Regions from separate parts of the Kitasatospora sp. NPDC032150 genome, predicted to be linked through region 2. Evidence: riboswitches for the same ligand, from Rfam matches in the RefSeq annotation. Region 2 holds a riboswitch; the other holds the start of a gene.
What was found. Region 2 has a riboswitch for magnesium ahead of ACZ5ON_RS02300 (NRAMP family divalent metal transporter). Riboswitches for the same ligand answer to the same signal wherever they lie in the genome.
Positions count from the first base shown of each region.

Region 1: it holds a riboswitch for magnesium, as region 2 does, so the genes downstream of both, ACZ5ON_RS14670 (magnesium transporter MgtE N-terminal domain-containing protein) here and ACZ5ON_RS02300 (NRAMP family divalent metal transporter) in region 2, are expected to answer to the same signal.

Region 1 is NZ_JBVIMH010000010.1:132,782-142,099, forward strand. Features, by position in the region: gene ACZ5ON_RS14650 (TIGR02679 family protein) at 1-106, opposite strand, end outside; gene ACZ5ON_RS14655 (TIGR02680 family protein) at 103-4,194, opposite strand; gene ACZ5ON_RS14660 (TIGR02678 family protein) at 4,214-5,428, opposite strand; gene ACZ5ON_RS14665 (TIGR02677 family protein) at 5,425-6,960, opposite strand; M-box (ykoK) riboswitch at 7,284-7,461, shown strand; gene ACZ5ON_RS14670 (magnesium transporter MgtE N-terminal domain-containing protein) at 7,772-9,139, shown strand; gene ACZ5ON_RS14675 (NRAMP family divalent metal transporter) at 9,136-9,318, shown strand, end outside.
Region 2 is NZ_JBVIMH010000001.1:522,057-527,165, reverse strand. Features, by position in the region: gene ACZ5ON_RS02300 (NRAMP family divalent metal transporter) at 111-1,760, opposite strand; M-box (ykoK) riboswitch at 2,098-2,273, opposite strand; gene ACZ5ON_RS02295 (NAD(P)/FAD-dependent oxidoreductase) at 2,404-3,819, opposite strand; gene ACZ5ON_RS02290 (hypothetical protein) at 4,197-4,463, shown strand; gene ACZ5ON_RS02285 (CAP domain-containing protein) at 4,567-5,109, opposite strand, start outside.

The sequences.
Region 1 (9,318 bases), on a different contig from region 2:
GCCCGACCCGCACACGGCTGACCGGCCGGCCGGTGGACAGGCGGTCGTGCACGGCATGCCAGAGGGGCCGGAGTCCGGGGAGGTCCAGAGTGTGACGCCTCGTCATTCCGGCTCTCCCGTAGCGGAGTCGTCGGGCAGCAGGTCGATGCCCGTCCAGGTGAAGCGGGCGCTGGTGACGGCATCGTCGCCGTCGGCGCCGGTGATCAGCTGGTGGACCGCGATCCCGGAGAGCTCGCGGTAGGTGCACCACTCGTGGTCGGAGGTGAGTACCAGGTCGAGGTCGAGCGCCACGAGCAGGGCGAAGACCTGGCCTCGGTTGATGGTGTCGACACCGACGAAGACCTCGTCGAGGAGGATCAGCCTCGGGGACTCCGGGACCGCCTCGTAGTGCGCGGCCACCGCGGCGAAGAGCGGGAGGTGGAGGGCGATGGCCTTCTCGCCGCCGGAGAGCGCGCCGTGGAGCTTCTTGGTGAGCAGCTGCCAGCCTGCGCCGTTGGCGCGGTCCAGCTTCACGACGAACTGGTGCCAGGCCGTGTAATCGAGGACCTCGGCGAGTTGCTCCTCCCAAGTGGCGGCGGTGTTACGGGTCTTGGCTTCCTCGATACGGCCGCGGAAGAAGGCGTGCAGGGCCTCGCGGTCGGCCTCGGTGATCCTGGCCGGGTCCTTGAGCAAAAGTTCACGGGCCGTCCTGGTGCCGGCGGGCAGGTCGGGGTGGATCTGCCAGACCAGGCGCACGGCCACCTTGGACGCGGTGCGGACACGTTCGAGGTGGCCGTTCATCCGCTCCACGAGCTCACCGGCCTGGCGGATGCGGGAGGCGAGGTGGCGACGGGTGTCACCGGTGAGGGTCTGGTCGAAGAGATTCCGTTCGGCGGCGGTGATGTCGCCCTGGCTGCGGTCGCGGTCGCTGATGAGGGTGGCGAGGAGCCCGGTCGCGCCGGTCCGGACGCCGTCGACGGAGGCCGTGAAGACGTGGATGTCCTCGTCGGCTTCGAGTTCGAGGTCGGCGCGGGTGCTGAGGCTCTGGCGGGCTCGGTGGACGGCTTCCGACAGGCGGTTGAGCGAATCGCCGAGGTTCCTGGTGCTGTGCGGCAGGTTCGGCCACTTGGCAGCGGTCTCCCGGGCCGCTTCGAGTGTGGCGCGGGTGCCGTCCTCGGTGGTGAGGGCGAGAGCGATGCCGGCGTCCTCGGGGAAGCCGAGGACGCACAGCCGACGGAAGCGCCGGGCGGCTTCGTTGCGGGCGGCCACGGCCTGGTCCCGGCGGTCCGCGTCCTGGGCCATGGTCGCGCTCAGTGAACCGATTCGGCCTTCCAGGGCGATGAGTTCCCGGGTGCCGGAGTCGATCTCGCGGCGGGTCCGGCCGAGTGACTGCCGCAGGTCGCTGATGCGGGCGGCCACCTGACGGTAGTCCTCGCCGACGGTGCTCTCGACCGCTTCGAGCGCCGATCGGAGTCCTCGGGCGGCGGCCTCGGCCTGCTCTGCCTCGGCCGCGCTCTCCTCGGCCACCGCGCGGGACGCCTCGGCATGGGCGCGGGCGGCCTCCCAGGCTTGTCGGGTCGCCACCCACGCGAGGTGGGAGTCCAGCCAGACATCGGCCTGTTCGCGCAGCACGTCGACCGCGGCAGCGGTGGTGTCCAGGGCGGTGCGCTCGGTCGGCAGGGCGTGCTCGGCGGCGGCGACGGTGAGCGCGCGCAGCGCGACGGCGACGGCGTCCTCCTGCCGCGCGAGAAGCTCGACGGCCTCGCGTACGGCGTCCTCGCGGGCGCCCACCTCGGACTCCGAACGCTCCCAGGCGCGCTTGGCCTGGTCCACCTCCCGGTGGTGCGGTCGGGACTCGAGGTCGGCGCCGAGGCGCAACCTGCGGTCGGCGAGGGCACGGAGCTCCGCGTCGAGCGCGGCGGCAGCAGCGTTGGCCTCGGCCAACCGGGCCGTGAGTTCGGCGATCCGGCGCTGCCTGGCGCGTGCCCGGGCCGCGGCGCCGATGTGGCTGGACTCCGGCTTGGCCCAGCTGCCGGTGGCCGCCGCGAGGCGCCAGCTGCCGTCCGCCCCGACGGCAGCCGGATGGGCTGCGGGGAGCACGGGCCCGTAGGCGATGCCCGCGAGCAGCTGCCGTACCCGGCCGACCGGCACCGGGCCGTCCGACTCCGGGCGCAGGACGTCGAGCAACGACGGGCCCGGTGCAGGGGTGGCTGATGCCGGGTCGGCGAGCGTGTCGTGGCCGGGGACGGCGATGCCGCCGTCGGGGGTCATCCAGGCGTCGAGCAGCCCCGCCGCTTCCAGGGCCGCTTCGATGCCGGCCTGGTCTGCGGGTGGCACGCCCGGTTGGAAGGCCAGCAGGCTCCACAGCGGCGCTCCTGCCATGGCCGACCGGTCAGCCGTGCGGGTGCGCGGCGGGACGGGCGGGAGATCGGCCGCGGCGGCGGTGCGCTCCAGCTCCTCCGCGATCCGGTCACGCGTGGCGCGGGCACTGTCCCGGGTGGCGCGAGCGGTGGTCTCGTCGGCGGTGATGTCGCTCTCGGCAGCGCGGGCGGCGGCCTCGACCAGGGCCAGCACGTCGGCCTCGACGGCGGCGCGGGAGACGAGTTCCTCCGTGTCGTCGATGCGCAGTTCGGTGCAGTCGGCCGTCGCCCACTGGCGCAGCCGGTCGGCGTGGACGTCGACCGCGGTCTCGTAGTCGCGGGCGTTCAGGTCGCGGCACGTGATCGCCGCAGTCAGCCGGCCGCGGGCCTTGTCTAGGTGGTCCTCAGCTGCCGTGCGGTCCGCGACGGACCGCTCGTGGCGTTCGATGGCGGCGCGCATCTGGGCGATCTGGCCGTGCCGGGACGCGACCGCACCGCGCAACAGACGGCGTGCGCCACGCCCCTGCTCCCCCGCGTCCGCGGCTGGGATCGGCACATTGTCGAGCATGGCCTGCACCTCGGTGCAGAGGGACTCCATGGCCGCACGCCGCGCCGCGCCCCTGGTGTCCTCCCGGGCGGCGCGGGTGTGCTCGGCGCGCTGCTCGGAGCGCAGCCGGGCCTCATCGGCACGGCCGGCGTCCTCGCCGGCCGTGCCGATCTTGCGGTCGGCGGCTGCGCGCAGGCGGTCGGCGGTCTGGACGGCGTGGTCGCTGCGGCGGCGGAGCTGGTCGAGTTCCTGGCCCTGCCGGTAGACCTCCGAGTCGAGCAGCCCCTCGATGGCGCCCTCGATCTCCTGCGCCGTGTGTTCGAGCTCTGCCTTCCCCAGGGCGGTCCGCTCGCGCTCGCCCAGGGCTTGGGCGTGCTCTTCCTCGCTCCTGCGGGCGATGCGGGTGAGATTGTCCATCTCTGTGGTCGCGGAGATCTGCGCGCCCGCCGCGGCGCGCAGGACGCGCTGGGCATAGCCGCGCTGTTGGGCGGCCAGGGCGGTGGCTGCGGCGACCTCCTCGTCCAGGGTCTTCAGGTGCTCGCGCTGGCGGTCGAGGCGTTCGAAGCCTTCGGCGAGTTCGGTGATCTCGCCCTGGCCGAGCGGGGGCAGCGCCCGGGAGAGCAGCGAGGACAGCAGCGACGGGTCCAGACGCTCGGAGAGCTTCGGGGTACGGAGCTGGAGCAGCGCGGTGATCAGGGCGTCGTAACGCTGCTCGCTGAGGCCGGGGAAGACCGTGGTCCGGACCGCGCTGCGGTAGTCGGCCGACGATGCGTGGAGCTCGCCCCGGCCCTGCAGGGCATCGGCCAGGGCGGCGCGGGTGAGCGGCTGGCCAGCGTCGTTGACCAGGGCGAGGCCGCCGGGACGGTCGATCCGCGCGGTGGTGGTGAAGAAGTCGGCGGTGACACCGCTGGTGTGCACGCTGGCCTGGAGCCTGGCGCCGCAGCTGAACCAGGCGGGATGACCGTCGCGGGTGCGGACGAACTCCAGCCAGACGTAGCCGACCCGGGTCCGGCCTGACGCACCCTCACCCATCAGGTTCCAGTGCATGGTGCGCTCGGAGCCGCCGAAGGTGGACAGCCGGTTGGGGCGCAGGCTGGCGTCGAGCAGGAACGGCAGCAGCACCTCGAGCGCCTTGGACTTGCCGGTGCCGTTCTGGCCCCTCAGCAGCAGGCGGCCCTGGTGGAAGGTGAAGGTCTCGTCGTAGTAGCGCCAGACGTTGAGGATGCCGGCCCTGGCCGGCTGCCACCGCGCCGGGCCGGCGTCCACGGTCCGGGATGCGGACGGCGGCGGGAGTTCCGTCACGGTCATCAGAAGGGATCCTCCCTGGTCACGATGCGGGGCTGTCGGCAGCGGTGGCGCGGTAACGGAAGGCCGCAGGCCGGGGGAGCGTACGGTCGCCGACTCGGCGGGCCAGACCGAAGTCGGTCAGGACGCGGACGGCGTCGGCAGTCAGACGCTGGGCTCCGTCCTCCGACTGGTAGCTCTTCGCCCACTGCGGGAAGCGGCGCAGCAGGTCATGCGCCTCGGCGGCGAGCTGTTCCGGCGTCAGTCCGCCCGGAGCAGCCGTCAACGGCTCCAGCAGCAGCAGGGCGGCGACGCGGGCGGTGGCGGAGTCGTCGGGGAACCGGCTGTCCGTGGCGATCCCGTCCGGGTCGACGAGCAGCAGCCCGTCGGCGCGCTCCTCCAGCACGAAGCCGCCCTGCTCGGCCGCGCGTCGGACAATCTGACGGCCGGTCGGGGAGGTGAGATAGGCCAGTTCGTCGGCGGAGAGTTCGTCGTGGTGGAGCACCGGGTCGTCGAACAGCCGGCGCAGTACCGAGTGCCGCAGTCGGAGGTTTCGCTGCGCCTCGGATGCGTCGGCACCGCCGTACCGCTGCTCCCGCACCGTCTCCCGCAGGAGTTCCTCGAAGCGCAGAGGTACCTCTTCGGCCGGTACGGCCAGCCGGGACGGCCCGACGGGCGCGGCGAGCAGGCGCATCAGCACGGTGGCGTCCACCCGGTAGAGCACCTTGGCGTCCGCCGAGTCGACGAAGCTGTCCGTGACGCCGTCCACGGTGAGCAGCGCGCCGTGGGACTCCAGTAGCTTGATGACGTCCACGAAGGCCATGCGTTCGGACTTGCTCGCCGTATCGAAGGGCGGCAGCGCCTCGTCGGTCGCGCAGGCCTGGACGACGCGGTCGGCGAGCAGACCGACGGTCGTCACCGGGATCGGCAGCAGCTCGGCCGCGACGACACACAGCAGGGTGTAGCGGCGGCGGTCGAACGGCGCCTTGCCCGAGCGCAGTCGGCGGGCGGGGCGGGAGGCGTCGAGGACGGTCCGGATCTTGAGCAGTCGCGCGTACCCCAGACGCGGCTCCAGCACCAGCTGCCAGCCGCAGTGGTAGTCGAACCACTTCGTCAGCGGGTCCTGCCTGCGGCGGATCAGCTCGAAGCCGGACGGGTCGCCGCGCTCGGTGATCAGCGGTCGACCGAGGAGCAGTCTGATGCCTCGGGCGACGTCCTCCCGCTCGGCCAGGACCAGTTGGTTGGCGAGGGTACTCATCCAGTCTCCTCTCGCACCCACGCCCGGCTGCCGCCGGGGCTGCGGATCTCCACCAGGTAGTCAGGGCCCTCAAGCCGTCCGTGAGGCGTCCGCAGGACGGCTCGCCCACCATCGGGGACTGGTCGGAGGACGATCTCGACGCGGCCGTCCGAGGTGACCGCCCGGCGCGCGCCGCTGCCGTCCGGCCGTACTGCCAGCGCCCTGCCGAGGAGATCGAGCAGCCGCTCGAAGACGGCGTGGTCGAGCATGCCGAAGCCCGAGAGCCGGACGGGGCCGTCCGTGCCCAGGACGTCCCAGGCCGCTTCGAGTTCGGCCCGCTCCTTCCGGGCCCGCTCCGCGCGGATCGCCTTGATCCCGCCGATGTCGCGCACCTTGCCCGTGCGGGTGAACCGCTCGGTGCGTCCGCTGGTGCGCAGCAGGGCGGACACCCTGACCGGAGGGGCCTCGGCCCAGCCGTACGAGGAGGGCACCAACTCGGGGTCAGGATGAGCGAGGTGGGCGTGGCGAGCCGGTCCGAGGCCGAACGCGGCCGACCACAGGCGGTGGAGGTCCTCCTCGGTCGGCGCGGCGGCGAACCAGCGGGCCAGTTCGCGGAAGTCCTGCGCGACGCTGGAGGACCGCCGGCGCGACTCGGTGATCCGGTCGAGGACCTGAAGGAGCGTCACGATGGCGCGCCGCGCCACGTCGTGCAGCTGCTCCACGCGGGGTCGCGAGCCGTCTGTCGGTAGGAACCAGGCCTGCAGACCCTCCCAGCGCGCCCGGCGCCGCTCAAGCCAGGCCGGCGCGGGATCGCCGTCGGCGAGCGGCGGCAACTCGGCACCGTGAAGCGCCCGTTCGTGCAGCAGGCTCACACCGCGCTGCTCGACCCGCTGCACGGCCGCGGCCACCGCCTGCCCGCGCTGGTCGAGGTTGAGGAGGAACTCCTGGAGGTAGGCCACTGTCGCGGCCTTGACCTCGCGGAAGGTCGCCAGGTCCGCGCCCTCGGCGCGCAGCAGGCGTTGCAGCTCACCGTTGAACGCCTTGGTGTTCGCCAGCAGCGCCTCCAGGTGGCCCTCCAGTTCCTGCAGGGTGGTGAAGATCCGACGGTCCGACGACGCCGGGTCGCCGAGCAGCACGTACAGCTCGTCGAGCCGATCGGTAACGGCTTCCAGCACGGCGGTCTGGAGCGCGCCCGTCGCGGCGAGCACGGACAGGGCGTGCTCCACCCCGGCGAGTGCGGCCTCGCCGCGCCGGGTCAGCGAGTACTGGAGGTTCCGGCGCTCGTACTCCTCGGCCGTGCGGTAGTTCTCCGCGTGGTTCTGGACGACGTCGAGCAGCTCCCAGGCGCGCAGCTGGCGCAGGGCGTCCTGCAGGTCGTCGTCGTGGATGGCGTCGAGCCAGCCCACCGACCGCAGGCGGGTGCGGACCTCGTCCAGCCCGAGTGCCGTCTCCAGCCGTTCGTTGGCCGCACCGAACGCCTGAAGGATCGCGCCGTAGAGCTCGGCCCTGTCCCCCGTCGTGAACCGGAACATCTCCGGCGGCACCCTGCGCAACGGCGCCCCTCCTCCCCACAGGTCACCCCGTTCCCGGCTGGCACCACAGTACGCGGACGCACCGACAGCGCCGACCGGGATCTCAATTTGGGGTGGTGGACTGGGCACAAATGCGTGAACTGCAGGTTCGAGGTTGATCGCGTCCCGGAGCTCTGCGAGATCGCTGAACTACTCTTGTCCGTGCGACGGTTGCGCGCGAACCCGCGCATCATCAGACGCAGGATGGTCCGCTGGGCCTCCAAGCGCACCCAGCCCAGGGGTCAAGGTCCGGTCAAGGATTGGGCTGCGGGGCTGGTGGGCGCCTATCCTTATGGAGGTTTTAACAGGCACCTCGTTCGGTGAGGCGTCCTCACGGACACAGACCATTGATCCCATCGGTCGAGAGACACTCCGGATCAGGGCAGATCTGTGCCCGGCTCAAGGGCTGCCCCCGAGTGGCTTCTCCGCATCTCGCGGGGACACGCCGTGGAGTGCCGGAACTCTGAAGGGTCGGGGTGCGCCGGGTACTTGTCCCGGCTTCTCCTTGACGCGCCGCCGTGACGTCGGATCGCGGCCAGGATCGGAAGGAGGCGAGATGGACAGTAGTCCGGGCCATAGTAGGCCCCATCCCTTGTCGTCCTCGCCATTCTTCCGCGGCCCAAAGCGGTCCCCCCTCCCCTGATCCGTCCCGTTCACGACGGCCTCTCTGCCCGGTTCACGTCCGGGCGGGATGTGCCGCCGTGCGTGCGGCGCCGTTACGGCGGTCAGGGGGCGGCGGTGCGCCCTTGGGCCTCCTGATGCCTCGTCACGCCGAGGCAAGGGGGTATTCATCGTGGCTGCCGCCACCCTGTTCATGTCCGCTACGGCCCGTCTGCGCGGTCGCACGGTCGATGCCGAGCGCCGCGCCACCGCCTCACGAGCCGTCCGCACGTCGCTGGTGTCCCTGGCCGGGCTGATCGGCGGTCCGGTCGCCAACCAGGCCGGCCAGGAGGTGGGGCGCATCGTCGACGTGGTCGCCCGCCTCTACGGACCCGAGCCCTATCCGCCGGTCACCGGCCTGATCATCCGCATCGGGCGGCGCCGCGCCTTCATAGCCGCCGACGCGGTCGACAGGGTCCTCTCCGGGCAGGCGCGACTGCGCACCGCCCGCGTGGACCTGCGTGACTTCACCCGCCGCCCCGGCGAGGTGCTGCTCGCCCGCGACGTGATGGACCATCAGCTCGTCGACATCGACGGCATCCAGGTCACCCGCGCCGCCGACCTGTACCTGGCGCCGCTGGCCGACCGCACCGTCCTGGTCGGGGTGGACGTCTCCCTCTCCACCCTGCTGCGCCGCATCGGCCCCCGCCGCTGGCAGATCCGCCCCACCCCGGAGCGAGTCCTGGACTGGCAGTCCGTCGCCCCGTTCGGCGAGCAGGCCATGCACGGGCCCGCCGAGGTGCGGTTGCGCGCGTCGCGTTCCGCGCTGCACCGTATGCGTCCGGCCGACCTCGCCGACATCCTTGAGGACCTCGGCCGCCACGAACGGCAGCAGCTGCTGGACTGGCTGGAGCCGGAACATGCCGCGGACGCGCTGGAGGAGATGGAACCGGCCGAGCTGGAGAACCTGCTCCGCGAAGCGCCGCCCGAGCACGCCGCCCGGCTGGTGGACGAGATGGAGCCGGACGAGGCCGCGGACGCCCTACGCGACCTGCTCCCCGGCGAGCGCGAGACCCTGTTGTCACGCATGCCCGCCCCCGAGGCGGCCGAGCTGCGCACCCTGCTCACCCACCGCGAGGGCACCGCCGGCGGCGCGATGACCACCCTGCTGGTCACCGCCCGTCCCTCGCAGACGATCGCCGATGTGCGCGCGGAACTGGCTGCGCAGGCCGAGCACCGCACCGAGGTCGACGCAGTCGCCGTGCTGGACGACGACGACCGTCTGATGGGCGACATCCCGCTGTTCGACCTGGCGGTGGCCGAGGACACCGCGGTGGTCGCGGACCTGGTGGCCTGGCTCGCCCAGTTCGGCCCGCCGGTCACCGTGCGGCCCGACACCCGCCTGGCCGAGGCCGCCGACCACCTTGTCGCCGCCCGCGCCACCTCCCTGCTCGTCGTCGACCAGGACGCGCACCCACTTGGCCGGATCCTGGCCGACGACATCCTCGACGCCCTGCTGCCCGAGCGCGGGCGCCTGCACTTCCGGAGGCTTCTCAAGTGACCCGCGACCTCGACACCGTCACCACGGCAGCCGCCGCGCCGCCCGCCGTCGCAGCACCTTCCCGCCGCAGAGGGCTGCGCCGTCTGGCCGCCGTCGCGATGGTCGCCGGCCCCGGCCTGGTTGCCGCGAACGCCGGGAACGACGCCGCCGGCATCGCCACCTACGCCTCGGCCGGCTCC
Region 2 (5,109 bases):
GGGGGGGGGGGGGGGGGGGGGGGGGGGGGGGGGGGGGGGGAGAGGGGGAGGGGGGGGGGGGGGGGGGGGGGGGGGGGGCCCCCCCCCCCCCCCCCCCCCCACCGCCGGGGTCAGCGGGAGAGGGCCACCTCGATGAGCTTCACGACGACCAGGATCATCGCGACCAGCAGGTAGGTGCGCAGCGCGCCCATGCCGATCTTGTACGCGGTGGAGACCTTCGGCTTGGCCAGGGTCTCCAGCGGGGGCATCCGCCAGTTCTCGCGCCCGGTGCGGTCGATCTCATCCTCCTTGGTGGCGGTGCGCCGGCGGGTGAAGGAGTACCCGGCGGCCAGCACCCCGAGGACACCGCAGCCGGCCATGATGTCGAGGATCGCCCCGGAGCTGATGTCCGGCCACAGCACGGAGGCGGTCAGGATGACGGACAGGGTGACCAGGACGCCGATCACGGCGGAGGTGAAGGCGTTGGTCCTGGGACCGTTCACCCAGGGACCCAGGGCCTCCTTGTCGTTGCACAGCAGCAGCAGGAAGACCGAGGCGGAGGGCAGCAGTACACCGGCCAGGACCTGGACGCCCTGGGTGAGCAGGCCCAGCGTGCCGTCGCTCGCGACCAGGACGATGACGGCGGCGGCCGCGACCAGACCCGCGTAGACGGCGTAGAAGCCCTTGGCACCGCCGACCCCGCGGTGCAGCGAGTGCTTGATGCCGAAGACGTCGCCGATGGCGTAGGCGGTGGAGAGGGAGACCGCGAAGGCGCCGATGATCGAGGCGTCCAGCAGGGCGATCGCGAACAGCACGGCGACCAGCTTGCCCGCGTGCTCCTCCAGCCCCTTGGCCACGCCCGCCGCGTCGGTGAACTGGCCGGCGCCGTCGGTGCCGGCGAACGCGGCGGCGGTGAAGCCCATCATCGCCGCGGCGCCGACGACCACGATGACGATGCCGATCCACAGGTCGGCCTTCTCGTACTTCATGAAGCGCGGGGTGATCCGCTTGTCGATGACGTACGACTGCTGGAAGAAGAGCTGCCAGGGGGCGACCGTGGTGCCGACGATGCTGATGATCAGCAGCATCACGGTGGCCAACTCGCCACCGCCGCCCGGCATACCGGGGACGAAGAAGTCGTGCGCCATCTGCGAGGTCCTCGGGTGGACCACGAAGTAGATCGGCACCAGCAGCAGCGAGCCGACGCACAGCGCGACCGCGATCCGCTCGAAGCGGCGGAAGGACCCGGTGAAGGCGGAGGCGATGATGACCGCAGCGGCCAGGACCACCGAGGCGCCCTTCGGCAGGCCGAGGTAGCCCGCCGCCAGCGTGACCCCGATGAACTCCGTGACCAGCGTCAGCGCGTTGAGCAGGAACAGGTCGATCACGCTGAACGCGCCCCAGAACCTGCCGAAGCGCTCGAGGATGAGGCGGGCGTGGCCGACACCGGTGACCGCACCCAGCCTGAGCACCATCTCCTGGTTGACGTAGAGCACGGGAACCAGCAGCAGCAGGGTCCACAGCAGGTGGGTGCCGTAGTTCTGGCCTGCGCTGCCGTAGGTGGAGAACGCGCCGGCGTCGTTGTCGCCGACCATCACGATCAGGCCGGGGCCGACGATCGCCAGCAGCGTCTTGAGCTTGGCGGAGAGGCCCTGCCGCGGGGCGGTGTCGCTGAGGCTGATGGTGCCCAGGGCGCCCTGGATGTCGCCGATGTGGGCGTCGTCGAGGACCGCGGCACGCGGCGCCGGGATCGTCGGTGGAGTCATGGTGGTGTCGGTCATGGCGAACCTCCCTTGCCCCCCCGGTTCAGGGGGAGAGTTCGGGCGGCGCGAAGCAGCAATCCCCTCCATCAGGGCATACCGCGGCAGCCCATGGCGGAATAACGCCATGAGGTCACAAGGAAATGAGGGCATGGCGCCGCACTGAGCCGACGGTCTGTCAGAAATGCTCGTGGAGAGGGTTGTTACCGCGTGCCGATGGAGAACGAGGACATGCGGTTATGGGCCCGTTTATGGCCCGGACTACTGCAACTCGAATCCATGTCTCTCGCCTCCTTCCGGCCGGGACGCAGCGGTGCGTCGTATCGACACGGCAAGGAGCGGACCAGCCTCGACGGCCGGCTCACCCCAACTCGTCAGAGCTTTGGCACTCCACGGCGTGATCCGGCCCGCAGGTCGGAAGCCACTTGGGATCAACCCTTAGGTCGGGAGGATCTGTCCTGATCCGGAGCGTCTCTCGACGGTTGGGATCAGTGGCCTGTGTCCGTGAAGACGCCTCACCGAACGAGGTGCCTTTTCAAACCTCGTCAAGCGTAGACCCGACGGAAGGGTGCGCCGAACACATTTACCGAATTTTGACCGTTCCTCTCGGTCCGAACGGGAACCCCGGTGCCACCCCGCGCAACTCCGGCATCAATGAACCGATTTACCGCGTGCTCCGAGACCGGGATTCGGCGCGCCGGCCCCTTGAACCGCCGTGCCAGGCAGCCTGCCAGAGCACCGCGGGCGCGAAGAGCCTGCTCGGCGGTGCGGTCAGCGAGAGGGCGTCGATGAAGGCGCCCTGCGCGGCCCGGTGATTCAGGGCGGCGCTCAACACCCGGTCCATGTAGGCGTGCTGGAGCTTCAGCAGCGGATTCCTGCGGCCGCCGACGGTGGTGTCGTAGCGCAGGTCCTCCGAGGAGGCCATCTGCCAGGCCGCCCCCGCCTCCCGGGACACCGCGCGCTGGATCCTCCGGGAGTCCACCGGGAGTGCGACACCTGTCCCCCCTGCCGCACCCGGCCCGCGTGCCGGGCGGGCGCCGGCCGGAAGCAGTTCGCGCAGCACCAGCGCGGACCGGGCCGCCACGGACATGCCCTGCCCGTAGATCGGATTGAAGGTGCAGGCCGCGTCACCGACCACGAGCAGCCCCTCGGGGAGGTCAGCCAGGCGCTCGTAGTGCCGCCGCCGGCTGGGCGGCGGACGGAAGCCGTGGATCGGGGCGACCGGCTCCAGCCCCCGGACCACCCCGTAGAGTTCCGGGACGCTCAACTCCCGCGCGAAGGAGAGGAATCCATCGGCATCGGCGGGCGGATTGAAGCCGCGCATCCCGCCGACCGTCACCATCCAACGATCGCCCTCCACCGGGACCAGCATCCCGAACCGGGGGTTGCGGCCGGGCCTGGGCTGCAAGTACATCGCACGGCTGCCGGCCAGATCCGCCCCGGCCCGGCGGAACAGCCCGGTGGAGTAGCCGACACCGCCGTCCACCACGCTCTCCTCCGGTGCGCCGAGCCCGAGTTCGGTCAGCCAGTGCGGGGTGCGGGACGTCCGGCCGGTGGCGTCGACCACCACCTCGGCGGGCAGCACCGACTCGGTGCGGTCGCGGGCTCCGCGCTCACGGCAGCGGATTCCGGCGATCCGCGTTCCGGCGACGGCGAGTCCGACCGCCTCGACTCCGTGGCGCGCCTCGACGCCCGGGTGGAGGAGGACCTGGTGGCGCAGCGCCCAGTCGATCAGCGGGCGGGTGAAGCTCACGATGGTGTGCCGGGGCGAGAAGGAGTCCAGCCAGCCGGTCGGCGTCAGCCAGCGGATGTCGGTGGCCAGGTCGAAGTGCTGTGCACCCTCACCGGTGAGCAGCGCGGTCGTGCCCGGCAGCAGTCGCTCGATGGCGTACAGGCCGGCCGGCATCAGCAGGTGCGCCTGCCGGGCCTGCGGGACTCCCCCGGCGAACTCGGCCTTGCCCGGCCGGCGGTCGCGCTCCACCACGGTCACCTGCCAGCCCGCCTCGGCGAGGACCCAGGCGTGCAGCAGTCCGGCCAGGCTGCCTCCCAGCACGACGGCTCTGCCAACCGGCAGCGGCATCTCGATTCCCCCTTCGGCCGGCGGGGCTCACGGCGTCGAGCCCCGCACTGTTCGGCGGGTGGTGCGGTGCGGATCGTGCTGCGCGCGATGCAAGCAGCACCCGCGCACGGCTGGGTGGTGCGGTGCTCGGCGGCGCGACGCGGCGTGCGGCGGTACTGGACGGCGGGCGTACGGCGTGAGTGGGAGCGCGCAGCGCACGCGGGGAGCGTACGAGCACGGACCGGATGCATTCTGCCCTCCCGAGCGGGGCCGCTAACCACCCCCTCGAGACGGAATGACGACCCTGACAGCTAATTGGGGAAGTCTCCCCAATTAGCTGTCAGGGTCGTCGCCGGGGCCGGCGACCGCCGACCCGCCCGACCGTGCGAGGTCCCGCCGTGCGCGCTCCGCTGCCCGGTTTTCCCGAGGTCCGCACCGCCCAGGGCACCGTCCGAGGCATCGGCCCTGCGGGGATCGCCTCCTTCCGCGGGATCTGGAGCGAGTTCGCGGCCACCGGGCAGGCCGGCTGGCCGCGCTACTCCTCTCCGGACCGGCTGACGCGGGCCTTCGCGACCGAGCGCCCGCAGGTGGTCGCACACCCGCACGAGGCTGCTCGGGCAATCTGGGCCGGCCACCCGATGGGCGCGCTCGACCTCAGCTCCTGACCCTCCGGCCGCTCCACCCGGGACTGGCGCCCGCGGGGCGGAGGCGCCCGACCCGCCCGGGACTGGGTCGGATCGGCCTCGGCCTACGCCCTTGACGGACGGGTCAGTTGGAGAAGTCCTGAGTGAGCCAGACGGTTCCACTGGCATCGCGGTAGACGGCGATGCCGATGTGGGTGAACTCGCTGCTGAGGATGTTCTTGCGGTGGCCGTCGTCCGGCGGCGTCTCGTTCAGCATGTCCTGGGTCAGACTGACCGCCATGGCGGCGATGTCCTGGGCCGAGGTGGAGACCCCGTTGCCGTAGCCTATGTTCTCCCCGACGGCGTTCCACTGGACGCCCGCGGCCGTCACCCGCGCCCCCAACTCGGCTTCGCCCGGGCACTGGTGGGACATGCCGCAGCCACCGGCCATCGTGTGGTTGTGGGCCTCGGCGCTGCTGGTCAGCCCCGCCGTGATGGTGTAGGCAGGCAGGCCCTGGGCGGCCCGTGCCTGGTTGATCAAGCCGAGCACCTGCTGCACGGCGTCCGAGCTCGAACCGGTCTGCGCGGCCGGGGTGGTGGGCGCGGCCGGAGTGGTGGGCGCGGCCGGAGTGGTGGGGGCGTGCGCGGCCGGGGCGGACGGCGACGCGGCCGGAGACGACGGCGCGGA